Regions from separate parts of the Rossellomorea sp. LjRoot5 genome, predicted to be linked through region 1. Evidence: a T-box and tRNA genes for the amino acid it is inferred to sense, from the RefSeq annotation. Region 1 holds a T-box; the other holds one or more tRNA genes.

What was found. A T-box is a leader RNA that pairs with one kind of tRNA and senses whether it is charged. The one in region 1 lies ahead of leuS (leucine--tRNA ligase), so its partner is inferred to be a tRNA-Leu.
Region 2: it has a tRNA-Leu gene. The T-box ahead of leuS (leucine--tRNA ligase) is inferred to sense a tRNA for this amino acid. The anticodon was not compared.

What each region holds. Positions count from the first base shown of each region.
Region 1 covers NZ_CAXUQN020000001.1:1,032,784-1,036,166, reverse strand. The annotation lists gene leuS (leucine--tRNA ligase) at 1-1,583, opposite strand, end outside; T-box leader at 1,654-1,876, opposite strand; gene ACSQ2E_RS05275 (hypothetical protein) at 2,045-2,212, shown strand; gene ACSQ2E_RS05270 (3-hydroxybutyrate dehydrogenase) at 2,321-3,097, opposite strand; gene ACSQ2E_RS05265 (GntP family permease) at 3,102-3,383, opposite strand, start outside.
Region 2 covers NZ_CAXUQN020000001.1:3,235,851-3,239,233, forward strand. The annotation lists gene ACSQ2E_RS16480 (carbohydrate ABC transporter permease) at 1-86, opposite strand, end outside; gene ACSQ2E_RS16485 (carbohydrate ABC transporter permease) at 86-982, opposite strand; tRNA gene ACSQ2E_RS16490 (tRNA-Gly) at 1,459-1,532, opposite strand; tRNA gene ACSQ2E_RS16495 (tRNA-Leu) at 1,537-1,620, opposite strand; tRNA gene ACSQ2E_RS16500 (tRNA-Cys) at 1,629-1,702, opposite strand; tRNA gene ACSQ2E_RS16505 (tRNA-Gly) at 1,710-1,784, opposite strand; tRNA gene ACSQ2E_RS16510 (tRNA-Gln) at 1,789-1,860, opposite strand; tRNA gene ACSQ2E_RS16515 (tRNA-His) at 1,900-1,975, opposite strand; tRNA gene ACSQ2E_RS16520 (tRNA-Trp) at 1,987-2,060, opposite strand; tRNA gene ACSQ2E_RS16525 (tRNA-Tyr) at 2,069-2,152, opposite strand; tRNA gene ACSQ2E_RS16530 (tRNA-Thr) at 2,169-2,244, opposite strand; tRNA gene ACSQ2E_RS16535 (tRNA-Phe) at 2,259-2,334, opposite strand; tRNA gene ACSQ2E_RS16540 (tRNA-Asp) at 2,494-2,570, opposite strand; tRNA gene ACSQ2E_RS16545 (tRNA-Met) at 2,581-2,654, opposite strand; tRNA gene ACSQ2E_RS16550 (tRNA-Val) at 2,730-2,805, opposite strand; tRNA gene ACSQ2E_RS16555 (tRNA-Glu) at 2,844-2,918, opposite strand; tRNA gene ACSQ2E_RS16560 (tRNA-Ser) at 2,934-3,025, opposite strand; tRNA gene ACSQ2E_RS16565 (tRNA-Asn) at 3,032-3,106, opposite strand; rRNA gene rrf (5S ribosomal RNA) at 3,114-3,230, opposite strand.

The sequences.
Region 1 (3,383 bases):
ATATACGTATCGACCGGCAGCCACTCCTGCATTTTCTTTGCATCGGCGAGTGCCTCTTCGTTATGTGGATCGATATAACGGATGTAGTACCAGCAGCTTCCCGCCCACTGCGGCATCGTGTTCGTTTCACGGCGGCCTTTTTTACCCGTTTCAGGATCTTCGACGTTCACCCATTCACTGATATTTGCAAGCGGGGATTCCCCTGTACCGGACGGTTTGATTTCCGTCGTTTTCGGAAGAACAAGCGGAAGCTCACTCTCAGGGACCGTCGTTGTCGTGCCGTCTTCCCAGTGAATGACTGGAATCGGCTCGCCCCAGTAACGCTGGCGGCTGAATAGCCAGTCGCGAAGGCGATACGTAATTTTCTTCGTTCCGATATTCTTCTCTTCCAACCAGGAAATGGCTTTCGCAATCGCTTCTTCCTTACCAAATCCGTCAAGAAAACCGGAATTCACATGATCTCCGTCACCTGTGTACGCTTCTTTTTCAACGTTTCCACCAGCCACCACTTCCACGATTGGAAGATCGAATTCTTTCGCAAACTCATAGTCCCGTTCGTCATGGGCAGGAACAGCCATAATCGCGCCTGAACCGTAGCTCATCAGAACGTAATCGGCGATCCAGATCGGCATTTTCTCACCATTAGCCGGGTTGATGGCATAAGCACCTGTGAATACACCCGTTTTTTCTTTTGCAAGATCTGTACGCTCAAGATCACTTTTCGACTTGATCTTATCGATGTACACATCCACTTTCGAGCGCTGTTCGTCTGTGGTGATTTCTGCTACAAATGGATGTTCAGGAGCAAGTACCGCATAGGTCGCACCAAAGATTGTATCCGGACGGGTCGTGAATACATCGAATGATTTGTCATGACCGTCAATGACAAAATTCACTTCTGCCCCTTCAGAGCGTCCGATCCAGTTACGCTGCATGTCTTTAATGCTTTCCGGCCAGTCAACCTCTTCAAGGTCTTCCACCAGGCGGTCTGCATAAGCTGTGATTTTCAACATCCACTGCTTCATCGGACGGCGTTCTACGGGATGACCACCGCGTTCGCTCTTCCCGTCGATGACTTCTTCATTGGCAAGGACCGTCCCAAGTGCCGGACACCAGTTCACGGCAACCTCATCCACATAAGCGAGGCCTTTTTCATAAAGCTTCGTGAAGATCCATTGCGTCCACTTGTAGTAACCGGGATCAGTCGTATTGACTTCACGGTCCCAGTCATAAGAGAAACCAAGTGATTTAATTTGTCGGCGGAACGTATCGATATTTTTTTGAGTGAATTCTGCCGGATCATTCCCTGTATCAAGGGCATATTGTTCAGCCGGTAAACCGAATGCATCCCAGCCCATCGGATGAAGGACATTGTACCCCTGCATACGCTTCATGCGGGAAAGGATGTCTGTCGCCGTGAACCCTTCCGGATGTCCGACGTGAAGGCCGGCACCTGATGGATACGGGAACATATCCAGTGCATAGAAATTGGATTTCCTTTCGTCTTCGGTTGCCTTGAACGTTTTATTCTCTTCCCAATACTGCTGCCATTTCGTCTCAACACTCTTATGATTAAAACTCATATTGAGATCCTCCTTTGATTGTCATATGCCTTTCTTTTAAAAAACAAAAAAACCCTCATCCCAAATAAATATTTGGGACGAGAGTCTGTATGTACATTCTCCCGCGGTACCACCCACATTAGTGTACGCGCACTCAGCTTCATTCATCCTTAACGCGGAAAACGGCAAGTCTTACTGTTACTTCACACTTGCAACTCAGCAGGCGAGTTCATGATGCTTCTGGTTGACTTTCACCACCCGTCAACTCTCTACGACAGAAAACCGTCACTACTACTCCTGATCAACGTTTCGATATAAGTAAACACTATATGTATTCACTATTTTAGTGAAAAATATACAGAAGCGCAAGCCTATTGTTGGTTTGTGGATAAGAATTTTGTCATTTGTTCCAGAGTATGGTTGAAAATTTGGCCGTACTCGTCTGTTATCATACTGTTTTTGAGAAGAATCGGGGTTTTTCGTTGGAAAGGGACCGGTCACGGGAGAGGAGTCCGGCCCTTTCAGTACAAGTTGGGACCGGTCTCCAGACGAATCCAGCCGATTCCGCTGAGAATCCGGCCGATATCGAGAAAAATCCAGCCGTTTTGACCTTGAATCCAGCCGAAACGGAAAATAATCCGGCCGTTTAGATGAAAAATCCAGCCGTTTTACATTTTCATCCAGCTCAATATTCACTTTCGACACACCCCTCAAAAAAAAAGAAACGGCCCCTTTAAGAACCGTCTCTCTCCACCAATCTATTGAACCATATACCCGCCATCCAAAACAACTGCCTGACCGGTGATCCCTTTTGCTGCATCACTGCAAAGGAACATCGTATAGTCTGCAATTTCTTTGACGTCCAGTAATCGTTTCTGGGGCACCAAAGGATAGATGACTTCTTCAATCACCCTCTCAAAAGGGACGTTGCGCGTCTTCGCGAGATCCGCCAGTTGGTTCCGGACCAGAGGCGTATCCACGTAGCCCGGACAAACCGCATTCACGGTGATGCCATGCTCCGCCGTTTCCAGTGCCGCGACTTTCGTCAAGCCGATGACTCCGTGTTTCGCAGAATTATAGGCGGCTTTGCCGGAGAATCCAACCAATCCGTTAATGGACGCCATATTGATGATCCGCCCCGAACCATGCTTCTTCATGTGGGGAAGAACATGCTTGATGGCGACAAATGGGGCCGTCAGCATGACTTTTAACAGCAGTTCGAACTTTTCAGTAGGGAACTCTTCGATATGTGATACATGCTGTAGCCCTGCATTGTTGATCAGGACATCGAGCTTCCCAAAATGATCCACCGTTTTTTCGATGGCTTCTTTTAATTCTGATTCCGAGGTTACGTCACAGCCCAATCCGATAACCTCATATCCTTCTGTTTTAAGGGATTCTGAAGCTTCCCGGGCAGCATCTTCCTTCAAATCCGTCAGGACGACTTTCGCTCCAGCAACGGCAAATTCCCTGCCGATTTGGTAGCCGATGCCCTGGGCTGCCCCTGTTATGAATACCACTTTATTTTCTACCATTTTCTTAAACCCCCACTCCCAAGCTGAATAGTATAATCGCAAGTGCCAATCCGATAAGAGGAACGATGACCGTCAATGCTCCGACAGCGCCATACGCTTCTCCGTGTGATTCATTACAGATCGAGCGGATCGTCGTCACGACATAACCATTGTGCGGCAGTGAATCCAGTGCTCCTGAAGATATTGCCACTACCCGGTGAAGGGCTTCTGGATTGACACCCATCTCGACGTAATGCGGTGCAAGAATCGGCAGTGCAATCGCCTGACCACCCGAAGCCGAACCTGT
Region 2 (3,383 bases), 2.2 Mb from region 1:
AAGTAAAAAGGGACAAGGAAAATGAGCCCGATCACAATCCCGATAATCTCTAATACAAATGTTCTCTTCGTATAACGATTGCCCATTATGCCTCAACCTCCTTCTTCTTCGTCACCATCACCTGGACTGTCGTAAACACAGCCACTACCACAAAGAACAGAATCGATTTCGCCGTTCCAAGTCCATAACGGTTATTCTGGAAAGCTTCCTGATAAATATTGATCGCAACGGATTGTGTAGAATTGAACGGCCCACCGCCTGTCAGCGAGATATTCAAATCGAATATTTTAAAGGCCATCGAAATCGTCAGGAAGAAACAAATCGTGAATGCCGGTAAAATCAATGGAATGATGATCTTCGTCAGGAGCGTCCAGCTCGATGCACCATCTATCTTCGCTGCTTCAAGAAGAGAATTGTCGACCCCTTGCAATGCCGCTACATAAATGACCATCATATACCCTGAGATCTGCCATGCAAATACGATGACAATACCCCAGAAAGCCGTCTTCTCATCACCAAGCCATGGCATCTTAAAGAATCCAATATCCGTCATATTCCCAAGTGACGCGAATCCCTTGACAAAGATGAACTGCCATATGAACCCGAGTAATAATCCACCAATGACGTTCGGGATAAAAAATACCGTCCTCAAGATATTTCGGGTCTTCAACGCTGCATTCAGTAAAAGAGCAAATCCGAATCCTATCAAGTTACTGATGATCACTGCCGCAAACATAAACTTCGTCGTGAACATGAATGAATTGAAAAACGTCTTATCGTCCGTGAAAATCTTCTTATAATTATCAAATCCTACCCACTCAACAACCGAACTGACACCATTCCATGAGGTAAAGGAATAATACACCCCCATTAAGAATGGAAGAATCTGAATCACTAAGAAAAATAAAAGTGCCGGTCCTACAAAGGCAGCGTACGTCAGCAAGCTCTTATACTTGAACCTTTTCTTCGTCACTGCCTTCATTTGTACATCTGGGCTTACTGGTCCAGTCTGAATCTTTGGTTCCACCCGTATCACCACCCTAACTGTGTAATCGCTTTCTTATATTATAATGGTAGCGCTTTCTCAAAAAGGGGAACTCAATTGACGAAGAAGGTGCAATATTTTGACTAGATGGGGTTTGTTTTGATGGGTGGTGGGTAAATGAAAAGGTTGGATTCCTTTGTGGTTCTGTTTGGGGAATGAGTGGGCGGTGAATCGGCTTTTTGAAAATAAAATGCTGGAATTGAAAATAAAAGTGGTGTTTTTGAAAATAAAATCGTGGAATTGAAAATAAGTGGTCCAGTTTTGAAAATAAATTGGCTTTGATCGAGAATAAATATAGTGAAGTCGATCAGATAAACGTCCATAACGGTAAAAATGATGCTGGTTAAACGTTTTTTCATAATTAAACATTAAAAAAGACTTCCTCATGAAGAGAAAGTCTGTCGTATGTAAGTTGGAGCGGGTGAAGGGAATCGAACCCTCATCATCAGCTTGGAAGGCTGAGGTTTTACCACTAAACTACACCCGCGATGTGGTACCGGTGGCCGGGATCGAACCGGCACTCCAGAGGAACACGATTTTGAGTCGTGCGCGTCTGCCAATTCCGCCACACCGGCATTACATTTGGAGGCGGCAACCGGATTTGAACCGGTGATCAGGGTTTTGCAGACCCATGCCTTACCACTTGGCTATGCCGCCTTAATATTGGAGCGGAAGACGGGATTCGAACCCGCGACCCCCACCTTGGCAAGGTGGTGTTCTACCACTGAACTACTTCCGCACTACTGGGCTAGCTGGATTCGAACCAACGCATGTCGCAGTCAAAGTGCGATGCCTTACCGCTTGGCTATAGCCCACTGATAGTATATGTCACGGAAATAAAAATGTGACTTTTATGGGGCGACTGATGGGAATCGAACCCACGAATGCCTGAACCACAATCAGGTGCGTTAACCACTTCGCCACAATCGCCATGAAATAATTGGCAGGGGTAGTAGGAATCGAACCCACACCAAAGGTTTTGGAGACCTTCGTTCTACCTTTAAACTATACCCCTAGAATAAATGGTGGAGGGGGGCAGATTCGAACTGCCGAACCCGAAGGAGCGGATTTACAGTCCGCCGCGTTTAGCCACTTCGCTACCCCTCCAGCTAAATCACTTGACTGGTGCCGGCAAGAGGACTTGAACCCCCAACCTACTGATTACAAGTCAGTTGCTCTACCAGTTGAGCTACACCGGCATCAAGTAAATAAATGGTGGCTCAGGACGGAATCGAACCGCCGACACATGGATTTTCAGTCCATTGCTCTACCAACTGAGCTACTGAGCCATATAGTTTTCGGCTTCCGCTAAGCTTCGAATCTCTTCGTCAGCTCACTCAGTCACATCCTCACGTATGTAAAATACGCTCCGGTGTTCCTTCGATCGCTTCCTCGACCTTCTCGCTTATCGAAACCCTTTTCCATTTCATGACTATCTAATATAAAAATGGCGGTCCGGACGGGACTCGAACCCGCGACCTCCTGCGTGACAGGCAGGCATTCTAACCAACTGAACTACCGGACCAAAAATGGTATTGCGGGGACAGGATTTGAACCTGTGACCTTCGGGTTATGAGCCCGACGAGCTACCGAACTGCTCCACCCCGCGACGATAAGAAATGGTAAGTTACAAATACTAATTAAGGAAGATTATTTTACTCTGCTTACGCTTCGTAAAAAATCATGGTGGAGGATGACGGGATCGAACCGCCGACCCTCTGCTTGTAAGGCAGATGCTCTCCCAGCTGAGCTAATCCTCCATATTACATGGTAAGTTCTTTTGCTTCCGCAAAAAAATTGGTGACCCATACGGGATTCGAACCCGTGTTACCGCCGTGAAAGGGCGGTGTCTTAACCGCTTGACCAATGGGCCTTACTGAAAACAAAATGGCGGAGAGCAAGGGATTTGAACCCTTGAGACAGCGTTAACCGTCTACACGATTTCCAATCGTGCTCCTTCGGCCACTCGGACAGCTCTCCATATATTGGCTCCGCAGGCAAGATTCGAACTTGCGACCGATCGGTTAACAGCCGATAGCTCTACCACTGAGCTACTGCGGAACGATATGCCTGGCGACGTCCTACTCTCACAGGGGGAGATCCCCCAACTACCATCGGCGCTGAAGAGCTTAACTTCCGTGTTCGGCATGGGAACGGGTGTGACCTCTTCGCCATAGTCACCAGACTATGTATTGTCCCTTTTTTAAGGACAAGTACTATTATATCGTGTTGATAATTTTTTTCAAGGATTTTTTTATATTTTCATATAAATTTTATTCCTTCAAAACTAGATAAAGAATTGATGTCAAGAAAGCCGAATATCGACCAATTGTTGTAT